Linked DNA regions of Solitalea canadensis DSM 3403. The protein of the gene in region 1 binds, or shares a complex with, the protein of each later gene. Links are inferred from orthologs where the notes say so. Each region holds a gene or a part of one and is shown on either strand. Other genes may lie near its edges. The genes, in order: groL and metK.

Evidence for each region.
Region 2: the proteins of groL (region 1) and metK are in contact, whole or in part, in a cryo-EM structure (PDB 8P4O), measured with the Escherichia coli proteins. The link is inferred for Solitalea canadensis DSM 3403 from one-to-one orthologs.

What each region holds. Positions count from the first base shown.
Region 1 is NC_017770.1:4,791,800-4,800,178, forward strand. What follows is about bases 5,519-8,379. They hold groL (chaperonin GroEL), read right to left. Parts: upstream 7,839-8,379; coding sequence 6,198-7,838; downstream 5,519-6,197. Other genes in these bases: SOLCA_RS20210 (SRPBCC family protein), read right to left, coding at 5,519-5,538; SOLCA_RS20215 (hypothetical protein), read left to right, coding at 5,670-6,125; SOLCA_RS20225 (co-chaperone GroES), read right to left, coding at 7,943-8,218. In the rest of the region: SOLCA_RS20195 (class I SAM-dependent methyltransferase), read left to right, coding at 1-1,443; SOLCA_RS20200 (DUF4249 domain-containing protein), read right to left, coding at 1,519-2,358; SOLCA_RS20205 (TonB-dependent receptor), read right to left, coding at 2,363-4,744; more of SOLCA_RS20210, read right to left, coding at 5,038-5,518.
Region 2 is NC_017770.1:4,384,564-4,393,045, forward strand. The notes cover bases 232-3,195. They hold metK (methionine adenosyltransferase), read left to right. Parts: upstream 232-1,068; coding sequence 1,069-2,322; downstream 2,323-3,195. Other genes in these bases: SOLCA_RS18370 (diacylglycerol/lipid kinase family protein), read right to left, coding at 232-780; SOLCA_RS18380 (NUDIX domain-containing protein), read left to right, coding at 2,372-2,917; SOLCA_RS18385 (lysophospholipid acyltransferase family protein), read left to right, coding at 2,935-3,195. In the rest of the region: more of SOLCA_RS18370, read right to left, coding at 1-231; more of SOLCA_RS18385, read left to right, coding at 3,196-3,666; SOLCA_RS18390 (tetratricopeptide repeat protein), read left to right, coding at 3,786-5,489; SOLCA_RS18395 (head GIN domain-containing protein), read left to right, coding at 5,562-6,314; SOLCA_RS18400 (MBL fold metallo-hydrolase RNA specificity domain-containing protein), read right to left, coding at 6,378-7,778; SOLCA_RS18405 (M20/M25/M40 family metallo-hydrolase), read right to left, coding at 7,856-8,482. UniProt on the Escherichia coli protein: Catalyzes the formation of S-adenosylmethionine (AdoMet) from methionine and ATP.

The DNA.
Region 1 (8,379 bases):
GCTGTTACCTCTGCTAATCATTCTAACACACGACGAAATCCATTGCCATTTTACCTTAGAGCGTTGGCAATTGAAGATTTTGCCCGTGATTTAAATGTTCCTGTTTATATTTTCGGCATTGATGACGTGGGAAAATTGGAAGACTTTGCTTCGTATACAATTAAAAAGATTAAACATGAAAGTGATGGCTTGTTGAATTTGAATGCGACTAATTGTGCTGTTATTTGTTCTACTCCGGTAATGCAAATGTATCAGCAACACGGTTTTCGGATTTTACCTGCTGAATTAAATGTTCAATCGAATTCATTTGATGCAGAGCAACCATGGGATCTGGTAGAACACATTGCTAAAACCCCTGAATGGAGTGCAGATGGGTTTACGCTAAATAAGGTTCATACATCCTCTTATAAGATTTGGAAGCGGTACCAGCTGGGATCAAAAGTGCAATTACTCTTTAATGATCATATTATTGGCGAGGATGGTGATTTAACAGCTACAAGAGACTATAACTCTTATGTTCGTCAAATGGATGAAATTGCGGAGATGAAATATCATGACACGTCTGAATATATTCGTCAGGGGCGAATTGGTGATATAGGATGTGCTGTTGGGTCGTGGATAAAACTTGCAAGTAAAGATGAGCGTTTTCGAGAATCCGATTTCTTTGGAATCGAGGTTTCACGCCATCTGTTTGATATTTGTCAACAGCGCAAACACAACGGTGAGTTTGCCAATCCTTATGTGTTTTTTGCACAAAAAAATGCAGTTACAGGTTTAGTGTTTGAAGAGAATTCGATGAATTGCATATTTACTTCATCCCTTACACATGAAATCGAATCTTACGGAGGTCGTCAAGATCTATTGAACTTTATCAGCAATCGATTTTCGGAGTTAGCTCCAAGTGGAGTTTGGGTAAACAGAGACGTTGTTGGCCCAGAAAATGGCGACAAAATAGTTTACCTAAAATTAAACAAGCAGGATGGGGTTAATGAAAATTCGGATGGTGATTTTGCCACAAGAAATGAATTAACCGTGTACTTAGATGGTTTATCCACTTACGGACGCTTTCTTCGTTTTGCGGTTGACTTTCGTAAGAAAGAAGGGTATAAATTGGAGTATAAAGAGGAGATTATCAATGATGAATCCTATATAAAGCTTTCTCTTTCTGATGCCTGCGAATTTATGTCGAGAAAGGATTATACGGATAATTGGGAAAGTGAAATGCATGAAACGTTTACGTTCTGGTCCTTTGAAGACTGGAAGTCTCACCTGGAGGAAGTTGGGTTCACCGTTATGCCCACATCATCTGCCTATACAAATGATTGGATCGTCCAGAACCGTTTAATCGGAAAATGTGAGCTTTTTGAAATGGGTGGAGATACCTTGAAGCCAATGAACTATCCGGTAACTAATATGTTAATGATTGCTGAGAAAAAGATATAAAAGAAGCCTTAACTATTTGAAAATGAAAAAGGAGCGATTGAAAGCTCGCTCCTTTTCTATCACGGTATAAAAATCTTATTCTTTAACTATTCCGCTTTTAGTACTTACCAACGAGGCTCCGAAATAACCTACCGCTTTCTTAGCCGATGAAGCATTAACGTTTTTGACATTAGTACGAACATTTGCAGGAGGATTGGCAAAAATACCTCCATTGCTTACCTGAATGCGAAGCTCATCATAGAAATGATAAGCATCCATCGTAATTGACCATGTTTCAATTGTTACAGAATCCTTTAACTGGAATGGTTTCTCTGTAAAAAGGCGTACCTTTTTAAAGTTTGCACTGTCAACAAACTCGTCATTCATGTAGTTCAGATCTTCAATTTTGTTTAGATAAATCCCATTCTTCTTGATTTTCATCCTACAAGCATCGCCCATTCCCTTCAGTTCTTTGCCGAAGAATTGTAATAGATATCCATCTTCATCTTGTCCAAGAGACTTTTCACGATATTCAAATGCAACGGAATCCACCAAAAAGCTTTGACGCATTGCTTCAGTCTGTGCCTCATATACTTCGCCATCGTATTCAATCCTAAGCAGGTATTTTTCACCTTCTATACTTCTGATATTTTTTATCAAAAACTTTCCGGTTGAAAATTCTTGGAGCGTTTCCGATTCACCGGAAACTGTTGTTAATGTTACTTTGGCACCGGATATCCATTGTGGAGTGGTATTAGAGAAGTAAGGAGATGTTTGCGCCAGTTTTATGGTATCTGGAACAGCCCTGTTTGTTAACCATCCGTCAACACTTAATAATGGTGGTCCAGCATCTAATTTTACATCCACAACATCTTCGCAGGAACTTAACATTAGCGCTGCAATGCACAGAGTAAATAATATATGTAGTTTTTTCATGCTATTATCTGAAATTAAAGTTGTAAGTAACCGATGGAATTGCTGAACCTATAATTGCTAATCGTTTTGCCTCAGTAACTTGTGGATTGTCTTCGTTTGGTTGGAAATAAATGGTATATGGATTTTTATGGAAATAGATATTATATATTGAGAACACCCAATTACTACTGAATTTGCTACCCGGTTTATGACGTGTATACAGCGTTGCTGATAAGTCTAAACGATTGTAAGATGGGATGCGGTAATTATTTCGCGTATTTGTTGTGTTGTGTGGTACAACGATACCATCAACTTCGTATCTGCCGTTCGGAAATGTGGTACTCACTCCGGTTGAATAGGTGAAAATAGCAGAGAAGTTCCAGCGCTTACTCATATCATAAATACCAACTATTGATAGGTTATGGGTTTTGTCGTATTTACTTGGATAATATTCGTTATTGTTAATTCCGTCTATTTGGCGCTCAGACTTAGATAAGGTATAGCTAATCCAGCCATTTAATTTTCCTGTGTTTTTCTTTAAGTAAAACTCAAGTCCGTAAGCTCGTGCATTTCCAAAAAGTAATTCACTTTCAAGGTTCTTATTCAGGAATAGTTCTGCTCCATCAATATAATCGATCTGATTCTGCATTTTCTTGTAAAAACCTTCCACCGAAAATTCGAACATATCGTTTTTGAAGTTACGGAAATAGCCGAGAGCCAATTGATCTGCCAATTCTGGTTTAATATTATTAGTGGTTGGCTGCCACACATCAAGTGGTGTTGCGGCTGTTGTATTTGAAATTAAATGCAAATATTGTGTGGTGCGATTATAGCTGGCTTTGATTGAAGATGCATCATTTAAGATATAACGCAATGAAACACGTGGTTCAAGATTGATATAGGTTTTAATAGCATCGCCTTTGTTATACGATTTCGGATTTACAGGGTCTTTTCGTTGTCCGTTAATGCCTTCGTATTCATAAACAGTGAAATTATCTTGACCACTCACATAGTCAAAAGCCGATAAACGCAAGCCATATTGAGCTGAAAGGTTATCCGTTATTTTTTGTTCATTGTCGATATATGCTGCATATTCCCGTCCGTTTTGTGTAGCTAATGCAATGTTGTTGAAAGAAGTGTTTCCCTCAGCTTTCTTTGCTTCACCTGGCTTAAAACGGTAGAAGGTAGCATTTGCTCCGAAACTTAATTTGTTGGAAGCACTTATGTAATAAGTAAAATCACCCTTTAAGGTTTGATTGATAATTCTTGAAGTCCAATCGAACGCATTTGTTCCAGTTGGTATACCTAGTGAATAATCATAATTGCTATAAACCCCGGTAAAGTTTACAAACAGGCTTGGATTAAAAGTGTGGTTCCAACGTAAGGTACCGGTTCCATTACCCCAATCCATGCCAAAACGATCATTAAATCCGAATTTATCCTTGCCAAAATAACCTGAAAGGTATAATCGGTTGTTCTCGTTAATTGTATAATTGGCTTTTCCGCTTAAATCATAAAAATAGGCGGTGTTTTTATTCAGGTTTTCATCAGATGATAGCTTTAGAAACAAATCTGCGTATGACCTACGTGCTGCAATAACGAACGATCCTTTTCCTTTTACGATAGGAGCCTCAGCCAGTAATCGTGTAGAAACCGTTCCAATACCTCCTGAAGTACTAAAGTTGTTCACATTTCCTTCCTTCATGCGAACATCAAGGATTGATGAAAGGCGTCCACCATACATAGCGGGAATACCTCCTTTGATTAGTTTTACATCTTTTACCGCATCCGGATCAAAAACAGAAAAGAAACCAAACAGATGGGAACTATTATACACTGGTGATTCATCCAATAAAATAAGATTCTGGTCAACACCACCCCCTCTAACATTGAAACCCGATGAACCTTCACCAACTGTGCTTATTCCTGGCAATAATTGAATGCTTCTTACAATATCAACTTCTCCCATCAAAGCAGGCATCTTTTGGATAGATTTCATCTCCAACTTATTAACACCCATTTCCATGCTGGTAACGTTTTTCTTTATTCCTGCTGAGCTGACAACAACTTCATCAATTTGTTTACCATCTGATTCCAGGTTTATATTGATGGTGGTAGCTGTTGTTACGTTGATTTTTCTTTCAACAGATTTAAAACCGAGGTATTGAAATACAACCGTATAATTTCCGGGAGTAACACTTAAGGAGTAAAAACCATAATTGTTTGTGGCAACTCCAACTCCGTTTTCTTTAAGAAATACCGAAGCGCCAATAATACTTTCGCCGTTTGCACTTTGTTTAACATAACCGCTGATGGTTGTTTTGTTTTTCTGTTGTGCAAAAGCAGTAGTACACCATACAAGCAATAGAAAAACTATGCATGGCCTTTTTAAATTAGAATATAACATACAGGTGTAGAAAGTAGACTTGTTTAGTTTGACAGTTTAGTGTTTGACATAATAATCGTTGCAAAGCTATTACAACTTGTTAAAGCTTTTAAACGTTGTATATTAAATAATTGTATAATGTTTGATACAGGAGTCATAACTATTTTCTTTTTTGTTTTTAAGTAAAGACAACTCAAATATACTTTACCCCTATCCACCGAACAGGAATTTTTATACGAAACGTATATTCTAGGGGTTAAACTAAAAGAAAACTTATACGAAGCTTAATTATGTATTTAAAAATAGATCTCATTTTATGAGCTGACTACTCTTTTAATCTTTTCATTCTTATTTCTAAGATCAATTCCGCCTTCAGTAACGGATTTTAAATTTGCGAGGTAAAAAGTCCATCCTTCAGAACAACCCAAATGATAATACACTCTTGATTGTTCATCTGTAGGAATCTCTGATTGTGTTAATTCCACAATTGTTTCCCCTTCTTCCTGTTTTAACGTAATGCTTACAATTCCCGCCTTACCAAAAGTGAATTTTAAAAAATCTTTTCCATTTAAATCTACTACCTGGCCATGCTCAACGCTGTCATCATCATATCCAAACCACATCCACTCATAAGTATCGTTAACCTTAATCGGCTCATCCCGATCCCTGATAATATTTTCTGTTGATTTAAATTCAGCTTTTCTAAGGAAAAAGTTTTCCAATCCTTCCCGAGTAGTCCATGCTGAATATAGAGTGTTAATACTGGCATTAACAGGGATTCTTTTAGTGAACTGAGTCCAGTTGTATGTTTCCATAGTGATAAGTTAATATTTTATTAGAAGTGTATTCAAGATTATATAAATATATGAAAATTGTGTATGCTGTTGAATATTAGTATATTCAATAATAGGTTTCGAATATTTATTTAATCGTAAAGAAAAATCTTATGAGTATTTCACTAGACTTTAAGCAAGAAATAATAACGCTTTTTATTGACAAAAAAGAAGCGATTTTGAGTGAAGTAAGCGAAGATCAGGAAGATAAAATTATTGGAGCCGAATCAGAAGAAGATAATCCCGACACCTATGAGAGTACCGCAGAACAGGTACTAGATGAGGCAGATTTGGAATCTAAACCTATCGGATTTTTAACTGAAGAAATTAATTCACTGAAGTCGATAAACCTGGAAGTTGCTGTAAATGAAGTTAGTTTTGGGGCCCTGGTACATACCAACTATGCCTATTTTTTAATTGGGGCGGCACAAGAACCGTTTATGCATAATGGAAGTAAATTTATCGGGCTTTCAACAGAAGCACCTTTGTTTCAAAAGATGGAAGGATTAAAAGCAAAGGCGGAATTTCATTTTGGAACTATCGAGTACATTATCTTCGACATTATATGAGAAAAAACAAAGGCTTCCGATTAGGGAAGCCTTTATTTTTATTATTGAAAGCTAATTAAAGCTATCGTGATATTACATCATACCACCCATGCCGCCCATACCTGGAGCACCACCATGAGCATGACCTTTATCTTCTTCAGGCTCATCAGCTAATACACACTCAGTTGTTAACAACATAGATGCAATTGAAGCTGCGTTTTCTAAAGCAACACGTGATACTTTAGTAGGATCGATTACACCGGCAATGATAAGGTTTTCGTAACGGTTTTCACGAGCGTTGTATCCGAAGTCATCAGCACCTTCTTTAACTTTTTGAACTACGATAGAACCTTCAATACCTGCGTTTTCACAGATTTGACGTAAAGGCTCTTCAATAGCGCGCTTAATGATAGCGATACCAGTAGTCTCGTCGTCATTATGGCCTTTTAAGTTTTCTAATGCAGCGATCGCACGGATAAATGCAACACCACCACCAGCAACGATACCTTCTTCTACAGCAGCACGAGTTGCATGTAATGCATCATCAACACGGTCTTTTTTCTCTTTCATTTCTACTTCGGTAGCTGCACCAACGTAAAGAACTGCAACACCGCCAGCTAATTTAGCCAAACGCTCTTGTAGTTTTTCTTTGTCGTAATCAGAAGTAGTAGACTCAATCTGAGCTTTGATTTGGTTAACGCGAGCAACGATATCTTCTTTCTTACCAGCTCCGTTGATAACAGTAGTATTATCTTTATCGATAACTACTTTCTCAGCCTGACCTAAGTAAGTTAAATCAGCGTTTTCTAACTTGTAACCACGCTCTTCAGAAATAACAGTACCACCAGTTAAGATAGCGATGTCTTCCAACATAGCTTTACGACGATCGCCAAAACCTGGAGCTTTAACAGCGGCAACTTTTAAACGACCTTGGATTTTATTTACCACCAAAGTAGCTAAAGCTTCACCTTCAAGATCTTCAGCGATGATCAATAAAGGACGGCCTGTTTGAACTTGTTTTTCCAAAATTGGCAACAACTCTTTCATTGAAGAGATCTTCTTGTCGTAGATCAAAATGTAAGGGTTTTCCAACTCAGCTTCCATTTTGTCAGCATTGGTTACGAAGTAAGGAGAAAGATAACCACGATCAAATTGCATACCTTCTACAACCTCTACAGTTGTATCAGTTCCTTTAGCTTCTTCAACAGTGATAACGCCTTCTTTTTTAACTTTTTCCATTGCTTCAGCGATCAATGAACCGATAACCTCGTCATTATTAGCTGAAATGGTAGCAACTTGCTTGATTTTGTTGTTATCATCACCAACTGCTTTAGACTGCTCTTTTAAGTTAATAATAACAGCAGCAACTGCTTTGTCGATACCACGTTTTAAATCCATAGGATTTGCACCGGCAGCAACGTTTTTAACACCAGCAGTAACAATTGCCTGAGCTAATACAGTTGCAGTAGTAGTACCATCACCTGCGATGTCTGCAGTTTTAGAAGCTACTTCTTTAACCATCTGAGCACCCATGTTTTCTAAAGCATCTTTCAGTTCGATTTCTTTTGCAACTGAAACACCGTCTTTAGTGATTGAAGGAGCGCCAAATTTTTTATCAATAATTACGTTACGGCCTTTAGGACCTAAGGTAACTTTAACAGCGTTTGCTAAAGTATCAACACCGCGCTTTAAAGCGTCACGTGCTTCAACATTGTATTTAACTAATTTTGCCATGTTCTTTTAACTTGAATAATGTGTTAATTGGATTTGAGATGTATGATAGGAGACGTGAGATTGAAAAAGTCTCAACTCTTTTGTCTCAAATCTCAGCTCTAGATTTAGATAACCGCGTAAATATCAGATTCACGCATAATTAAATACTCTTTACCTTCATAAGTGATCTCGGTACCAGCATATTTGCCATACAGAACGGTATCGCCTACTTTCACAGTCATTGGTTCGTCTTTTTTACCGTTACCAACAGCTACAATAGTACCTTGTTGAGGTTTTTCTTTAGCAGTATCAGGAATAATGATACCACCTGCGGTAGTCGTTTCTGCAGGAGCAGCTTCTACTACTACTCTATCTGCGATAGGTTTAATATTTAATGACATAGTTCTATGATAATTATTAATTTATTAACGTCCCATTTTCAACAGAGATTGTGCCAAATTGAATAAGACTGTTTGTAAGGATTCTTTTGTCAGTTTTTATGTCAGTGTCGGTTAATATTGATTTAATACAAGTGAAATTTTGGCAGTTTCGGTGTTAGTAC
Region 2 (8,482 bases), 410 kb from region 1 along the record:
CCGTATTACTTTTATTTCTTTAGCCTTTATAACTTCCACAAAAGCCGACCGATGTGCGGTGCCTGACATAAGTCGCCATGCTAACATCGGGAACTGATAAAATGGAAACGGCTTAACGATTGCCACATCTAATAGTCCGTCAGAAATATCTGCCAAAGGCGCAATGTGTGCATTGTTACCGAATTGAGTTGAATTAGCAAAGCTGATCATGAATGCCTTTTTACTCATTGACTTTCCATCAACTGTTAACTCATAGTCATCGGAATTGTAATTATTCAACTCCCTGAAAACAGATTTAACATAGCCTGATAATCCACGTTTTTTATTATGAGCAAACATGGCACTGATATGAGCATCGAAACCAACACCTGCCATATTAAAAAATGGCTCCCCATTTAAAGTAGCTGTATCAATAACTTTTACAGTGTTCTGGTTTAAAACATCAATCGCCTTTTTCACGTCCATTGGAATGCGAAGGTGACGAGCTAAACCATTTCCAGAGCCAAATGGAATTATTCCTAATTCGGCATTAGCATTAATACTCATTATGCCTTTCGCAACTTCATTAACGGTTCCGTCTCCTCCAACAGCAGCAACTGTGTCAAAGCCTAAATGAACAGCCGAACGAGATAATTTTCGAGCATGATCAACGGCGTTTGAATAAGCCATTTCATACTCGTACTTTTCATGATCTAAATTATCAATGATGAGTTGCTCAACACGTTTCTTACTTTTACCTCCTGAAATGGGGTTTATTACAAACAGAATATTTTTCCGCACTTTAATGTTGTTAACAGATTACAAAGATGAATAAAATATACCGTGTTTTGAATACTGACTTATGTGTAAAAATGAGTACCTATTTTATATATCTATCAATCCTATAGATTAAATATTTTATAATTAATTATTCGGATATAAAATATTTACTAATTTTGCGCCAGTTAGTGGACTGATTTGATTGCTTGCAACCACGTTAAAAAAATGCTAAAAACTAATAATCTGCATTTTTTCCTCACAAGAAGCACATCAGTTAATAAAATTTACCAAATAGATTTTTAGAAGTATATGGCTTATTTATTCACTTCGGAGTCAGTATCAGAAGGACATCCGGATAAAGTTGCCGATCAAATTTCAGATGCTTTAATTGATAACTTTCTGGCTTTTGATCCGAATTCGAAGGTTGCTTGTGAAACACTTGTTACCACTGGTCAGGTTGTTTTAGCAGGAGAGGTTAAATCTAAAACGTATTTAGATGTACAGCAAATAGCCCGTGATGTTATTCGCAAAATTGGTTACACCAAAAGTGAATACATGTTCGAAGCCAATTCGTGCGGTGTATTGTCGGCTATTCATGAGCAATCAAGTGATATAAACCAAGGTGTTGAGCGAACAAAACCTGAAGATCAGGGTGCGGGCGACCAGGGAATGATGTTTGGTTATGCCACAAACGAAACCGATAACTATATGCCTTTGGCGTTAGATATTGCTCATCAACTATTAATTGAACTTGCTGCATTGCGTCGCGAAAATAAGGATATCACTTATTTACGTCCAGATGCTAAATCGCAGGTAACGATTGAATATTCGGATGACCACAAACCTGTTCGTATTGATGCGATCGTTGTTTCAACTCAACATGATGAATTCGATACAGAAGACGTGATGGCTAAGAAGATTACTGATGATATCATTAATATTTTGATTCCTCGTGTTAAGGCTAAGCAAAAACCGGAGATTCAAAAGTTATTCACTGATAATATCAACTACCATATTAATCCAACCGGTAAGTTTGTTATTGGCGGTCCACATGGCGACACCGGATTAACGGGCCGTAAGATCATCGTTGATACTTATGGTGGTAAAGGAGCTCATGGTGGCGGCGCATTCTCGGGTAAAGATCCATCAAAAGTTGACCGTTCTGCAGCTTATGCAACTCGTCATATTGCAAAAAACCTGGTAGCATCAGGTGTTTGTAGTGAAGCTTTGGTACAAGTATCTTATGCTATTGGCGTTGCAAAGCCAATGGGATTATATGTAAATACCTATGGATCTGCTAAAGTTGGCTTAACTGATGGTGAAATTGCTAATAAACTGAGTGAAATTTTTGATATGCGTCCTTATTTTATTGAAGAACGCTTAAAATTAAGAAATCCAATTTACCAGGAAACTGCGGCCTATGGTCACATGGGTCGTAAGAACGAAGTGGTAAGTAAGTCGTTCTCTTTACCTGATGGAAGATCAATTTCCAAAGAAGTGGAATTGTTCACCTGGGAAAAACTCGACTACGTAGATAAAATAAAACAAGCTTTCGGCTTATAGAAAATTGAATCCCTCCACTTAACTTGGAGGGATTTTTTATTTTTGCGCAATGCAAGAATCGATTAACCCATGGAAAACATTGAACTCAACCGAGATTTATGATAATCCTTGGATAAAATTAACAGAACACAGGGTGATAAATCCATCCGGTGGAAATGGGATATATGGTGTTGTTTCATTCAAAAATTACGCTATCGGCATTGTTCCAATTGATGGTGAAGGTAATATTTGGTTGGTGGGACAATACAGATATGCCACTAATGGTTATAGCTGGGAACTGCCGGAAGGTGGAGGACCGCTAGGAGTTGATCCTCTTGAATCTGCCAAACGTGAATTATTAGAAGAGACGGGGCTAAAAGCTGAAACCTGGAGCTTGGTTCAGGAGTTACATTTATCTAATTCAGTTTCTGATGAAAAAGCCTTTGTCTACCTTGCGCAGGGTTTAACCCAACATGAAGCCGAACCCGAAGAAACAGAGCAACTTTCAATAAAGAAAATTCATTTTAATGATGCTTTTAATATGGTAATGACCGGAGAAATCACCGATTCAATTACAGTAGCTGCCATCTTAAAAATTAAACACTTACTTTTTTAAATTCTTTTACAAAAAGCATGAAGAAACTATTCGGATATATATTAACCCCCATCTTTTATTTAGCTTTTGGCCTGATGTTAGGCATATTTCATATTGTTCAGATAATTGCTCTAAAGGTTTTTGGGAGAGAAGCTCATAAAAAATCGGTTGATATTCTTAACTTTTTCCTTTTATACAGTTTGATTATTCTTGGAACAAGAATAAGCGTAAATTTTAAGTTTACACCTCCAACTGATCGCCCTATAATATTTACTGCCAATCACCAAAGTATGTTTGACATACCTGGCATCATCTGGTTTCTCCGTCATTATTATCCCAAATTTGTTTCAAAAATTGAATTAGGAAAAGGTATACCAAGTATTTCTTACAACTTGCGACACAGCGGAGCTGCATTAATTAATCGCAAAGATTCTAAACAGGCATTAACAGAAATCGCCAAACTAGGAAAACTCATTTCACAGCATAACTATGGCGTGGCCATTTTCCCTGAAGGAACACGTTCCAAAAATGGAACAATGAAACGCTTTGCAATTGGCGGAATAAACGTATTGTTAAAGAAAGCTCCAAATTCCTTAATTGTTCCGATTGCCATCAAAAACACTTGGAAACTAAATCGTTGGGGTAAATTCCCAATGTCGGTTGGTGAACATGTAAGCTGGACTGTACTTCCGGGCATTGAACCAGAAGGAAAGGAAATGGAGACTATTGTACAAGAAGCCGAAGATGCAGTAAAAGCAGAGGTTAACTAATTACAGGTATTGGATTGCACCTTATTAATTATGTAATCCAATACCCAAAATACCTAAATTAATCTATTGACTATCAGTAAAATATTTTAGTAAATTAGGTTATTCAATCTAAAAAAAGAATGAAAAACCTATTCTTACTAATTGTACTGCCTATAATTCTCACGGGCAGCTCATCTTCTGTAATTATCTCTAAAGAAAGCCTTCAAACTAAAGCACCCTCATCTATTCCGCTTTGCTATGGGTTTTCAATTGACATGGCAGATACTTCGAGGCCAGCCTTATACAATGGCTTAGGAATGCATCATTTAAAGGTCAGTACCAAAAATGATTTTGCAGCCAAATATTTCAATCAGGGAATCATTCTTTACTATGGCTTTAATCACCCGGAAGCTTACAGGTCATTTAAAGAAGCAGCCCGATTAGATCCTGAAATGGCCATGGCTTATTGGGGACAGGCATTAAGTATGGGTCCAAACATTAATATGCCAATGGATCCCACAAAAACTGAAGAGGTTTATCAGCTAGTTCAAAAGGCATTGTCATTAAAAGGCAAAAGCACTGAAACGGAGCAGGCCTACATTGATGCAATTGCTAAGCGCTACAGCAAAGACCCCAAAGCAGACAGAGTGCAGCTTGATAAGGATTATGCCGCCGCAATGAAACTCGTGAAAGAAAAATATCCTTCAGATCTTGATGCATTAACCTTATATGCCGAATCGCTAATGGATATTCATCCCTGGGATTTTTGGACTGCTGAAGGAAAACCTAAACCTTGGACAAATGAAATAGTTGAAACATTAGAGACCGTGCTCAAGAAAGATCCAAGTCATGTCGGCGCCAATCATTTCTACATACATGCGGTAGAAGCATCTGACAAGCCGGGCCGGGGTCTCGCTTCCGCAGATCGTCTTCAAACATTGGTTCCAGGTGCTGGACATTTGGTACACATGCCTTCACATATTTATGTGCAAACCGGACAATATGATAAAGGGTCTTCTGTAAACAGAGAAGCTATATCAGTGGATACTAAAAGCCTTAAGGATGGTATGAAAAGCGTTGCTTATCCGGAGCATAATATTCATTTTTTATACACCACCCTGGCATTGGAAGGAAAAAGTAAAGAAGCCCTGGCCAATGCAAGATTACTACAAAAATCAATTCCTCCGGAATTTCTTGACGATCCCCTTTTCTCCGGTTATGCACAGCATCTGTATTCAACTTATTACTTTGCAATGGTACGATTTGGTTTATGGGATGACATTTTAAAAGAGAAAGCTCCAGCCGAAAAATATAAATACCTGCAGGGTCTGTATCATTATGCAAAAGGCATGGCATATGTAAAAACCAATAAGCCAGATAGTGTTCTAAAAGAACATTCGGAATTACTGGGGCTTATTGCCGCAAAAGAAATGCAAGAGTTAGCCATATGGCAAACCAACACTGCATCCAAATTACTCCAGATTGCTGCTGATGTGTTAGAAGGTGAATTTTATGCTGCAAAGAAAGATTATTCAAAAGCACTCTTACCCTTACAAAAAGCCATAAAACAAGAAGATGCATTAGTTTACAATGAACCCTTTGACTGGCCTAATCCGGTAAGAAATAATTACGGGGCAATTTTATTGGAAAACAACAGATTTACAGAAGCTGAATCAGTTTATAATAAAGCGTTAAAGAAATATCCCGATAATGGTTGGTCTTTATTTGGTTTATATCAAACTCTTAAAGCTGAAAACAAAACATCAGAAGCCGAAATCATAAAAAAAAGATATGATAAAGCCTTTGCCAATAGTGATCTTAAACTAACTAGTTCGAGATTTTAATTTTTTTTGAATTAACATGCAACATTCACAAAGATGAGTGCGTCTGATAGAAAAATAAAACTAATACAGCATATGAACCTATTAAAGAAATCACTTTTTGCACTAGCGTTAACAGTATCCACGTCAGCAGTTGCGTTGGACTCCTTTGCAGTTTCCGGAACCCATTATATCAATACTCCCCTATCTGAGAAAACAGAAACCCGTGAAGTTGAAGCGTTCAATGGAATATCAGTTTCAACAGGAATTGATGTGTTTATCGCTCAGGGAAATGCTGAAAAAGTAACCGTTACTGCCGATGACGATATTATTTCATCCATCAAAACTGAAGTAAAGGGCGGAATATTGAATATATATGTAGATAAGAAAAACAACAAAAGCTGGTCATGGACACGAAACAACACCATGAAAGTTTACCTGACAGTAAAGGAATTAAACTCAATAACGGCATCAAGCGGCTCGGATGTTTCGACTACCAATACACTAAAATCAGCCAAATTATTTGTTCAATCATCAAGTGGTTCTGATATAAATCTTGCACTTGACGCAGGTGATCTTATTTGTGAGTCTTCAAGCGGCTCCGATATGAAACTTAGCGGAATTGCGAAGTCTCTTAATGTAAAATCATCAAGCGGAAGTGATATTTCTGCTTATGAACTTACTTCTGAAGTTTGCGTAGCAAATGCAAGCAGCGGCTCAGACATCGAAGTAACTGTTACCAAGCAGCTAACAGCTCATGCTAGTAGCGGAGGCGATGTATCCTATAAAGGGAACCCGCAGAATGTGGTAAAAAATGAATCCAGCGGTGGCGACGTAAGTCATAACTAAGCACAGCAACTATTTAAATTACATATAACAGAAAACGGGCGACAATGATTGTCGCCCGTTTCTTTATATTTTAAATCGTTGGTGTCTGTATGGAATCTCTACCTGGTTAAAGCCTTGCAAATGAAGTTTTTCTTTAAATTCTCTCTGCACTTCATATTCTCCATGTACCAGAAAAACCTCCTTCACTTTTGAAGGATTCTGACATGAAAGAAACCTGGAAAGATCTTTATAATCACCATGAGCACTTAATGAGTCGATTTTCCCGACTTCAGCTTTCACCTCAAACCGACTACCAAAAATCCTCACAACCTCCTGATTATTTAATAAACGCCCCGCCAAAGATCCAGGCTCACAATATCCAACCATCAATATGGTGTTTCTACTATCGCTAATGTTATTTGCGATATGATGCTTAACCCGGCCAGCTTCTGCCATACCCGAAGAAGAAATAATAATGCACGGATTTTTACGGGAATTTAATGCCTTTGACTCTTCAACATCCTCGATAAAATGCAATCTTAAAAAGTCGAATGGGTCTTTATCGTATTGAAGTGTTCTTCCTACATCTTCATTATAATACTGAGGGTAGCTTTTAATAATTTTAGTCGTTCTTTCTGAGAGAGGACTATCTACAAATACATCAACAGGCGGTAATTCGCCTAGATTCTCAAGATTATTCAGTACATACAGCACCTCTTGGGTTCTCCCCACACTAAATGCCGGAATAATCAACTTACCACCTTTGTCAACACAGGTGTGCCTAATGTATTTTAACAGTTCTCGTTCGGTTGGAGCAGCATCCTCATGCAGCGAATTCCCGTAGGTAGATTCCAGCAAAATATAGTCAGCCTGCGGAAACGTCTCAGGAGATCGTAATATTTCAGCACCATAGCGACCAACATCCCCACTGAATGTTATTCTTGCGGTTCTCCCTTGATCTTTAATTGTAAGATGTACAGCAGCACTGCCAATAATGTGACCAGCATCGGTAAAAAGCACTTCAATATCCCTGTCAATTTTATTATGGACGCCGTACTCAATAGCAACAAACTGATCGAAGCAGGCCTCTGCATCCTGTGTGGTATAAAGGGGCTTTAATAGCGGTTTTCCTTCGCGTTTCCTTTTTTTATTAAGATAATTGATATCTGCTTCCTGAATCCTGGCCGAATCTAATAGCAACAATTTTGTTAAATCAACGGTAGCGGGTGTACAAAATATCTTACCGTTATATCCCTCTTTAACCAAGCGGGGAATTAGTCCACAATGATCAATATGTGCATGAGAAAGTATTAAATAATCGACATCCTTGGGGTCAAATCCAAAGTGACTATTCATAACCTCCGTTTCAGCTCCACTTCCCTGAAACATTCCACAGTCCAAAAGAATTTGTTTTCCTGATTCTGTCCTTATTAAATGCTTACTCCCTGTTACATTTTGAGCAGCTCCGTGAAATGTTATATACATAGAAAACGGTTGAGTGTATTTTAAATTTAAGTTATTCAACAGGACAATGCAATATGCATTATCCTGTTGAATAAGTATTATTGGCGTAAGGGCTTAGGAAAAACAATTAAGCTTTCATGTCCCTTATCATCCACGGATTGGACACCAAAGAAGTAATTGTCTTTTGAATAAGGCAGTTTAACCTGATTGGTTTCAACGAATAATTTTTTCTCCCAAAAAGGGCTTGTTGTTTCGCGCAGTAACACGTAATAGCCTTTAGGTTTTTGTCCTTGTGGTATGCCCCAGGCCAATTCGGTAAAATTAGTAAGTTGCTTTGTTAGAATGCTTACATTCTGCGGTTCTTGTGGCGCCTTTGCTAAATTGGCTAATGTCGCAGCATTAATGCCGGTTACTTTTTTCAAATAACCAAAATCCACAAATTCAGAAAGGTCCCCATAATTTCTTCCATTTTCAGTTCTTAAGTCCTGATGCTGACGATCGAAGTTTTCATTCATCTCCGTAAACCTGATCGCAGCAAAGCCGGCATTGCTAAATGGAGTATGATCGCCACCGCGCAGATAACGATCTTTTCTAAAGATAAGTTTAACCTCCATATTATCAACATAACGTTCACCTACCTCCTTCACATAACGTGAAAACTGCCGTGCCGGACTATCATTTTCACCTCCTGCTTGCTGACGTTGTAATGCCATCGGCCCTGTTTC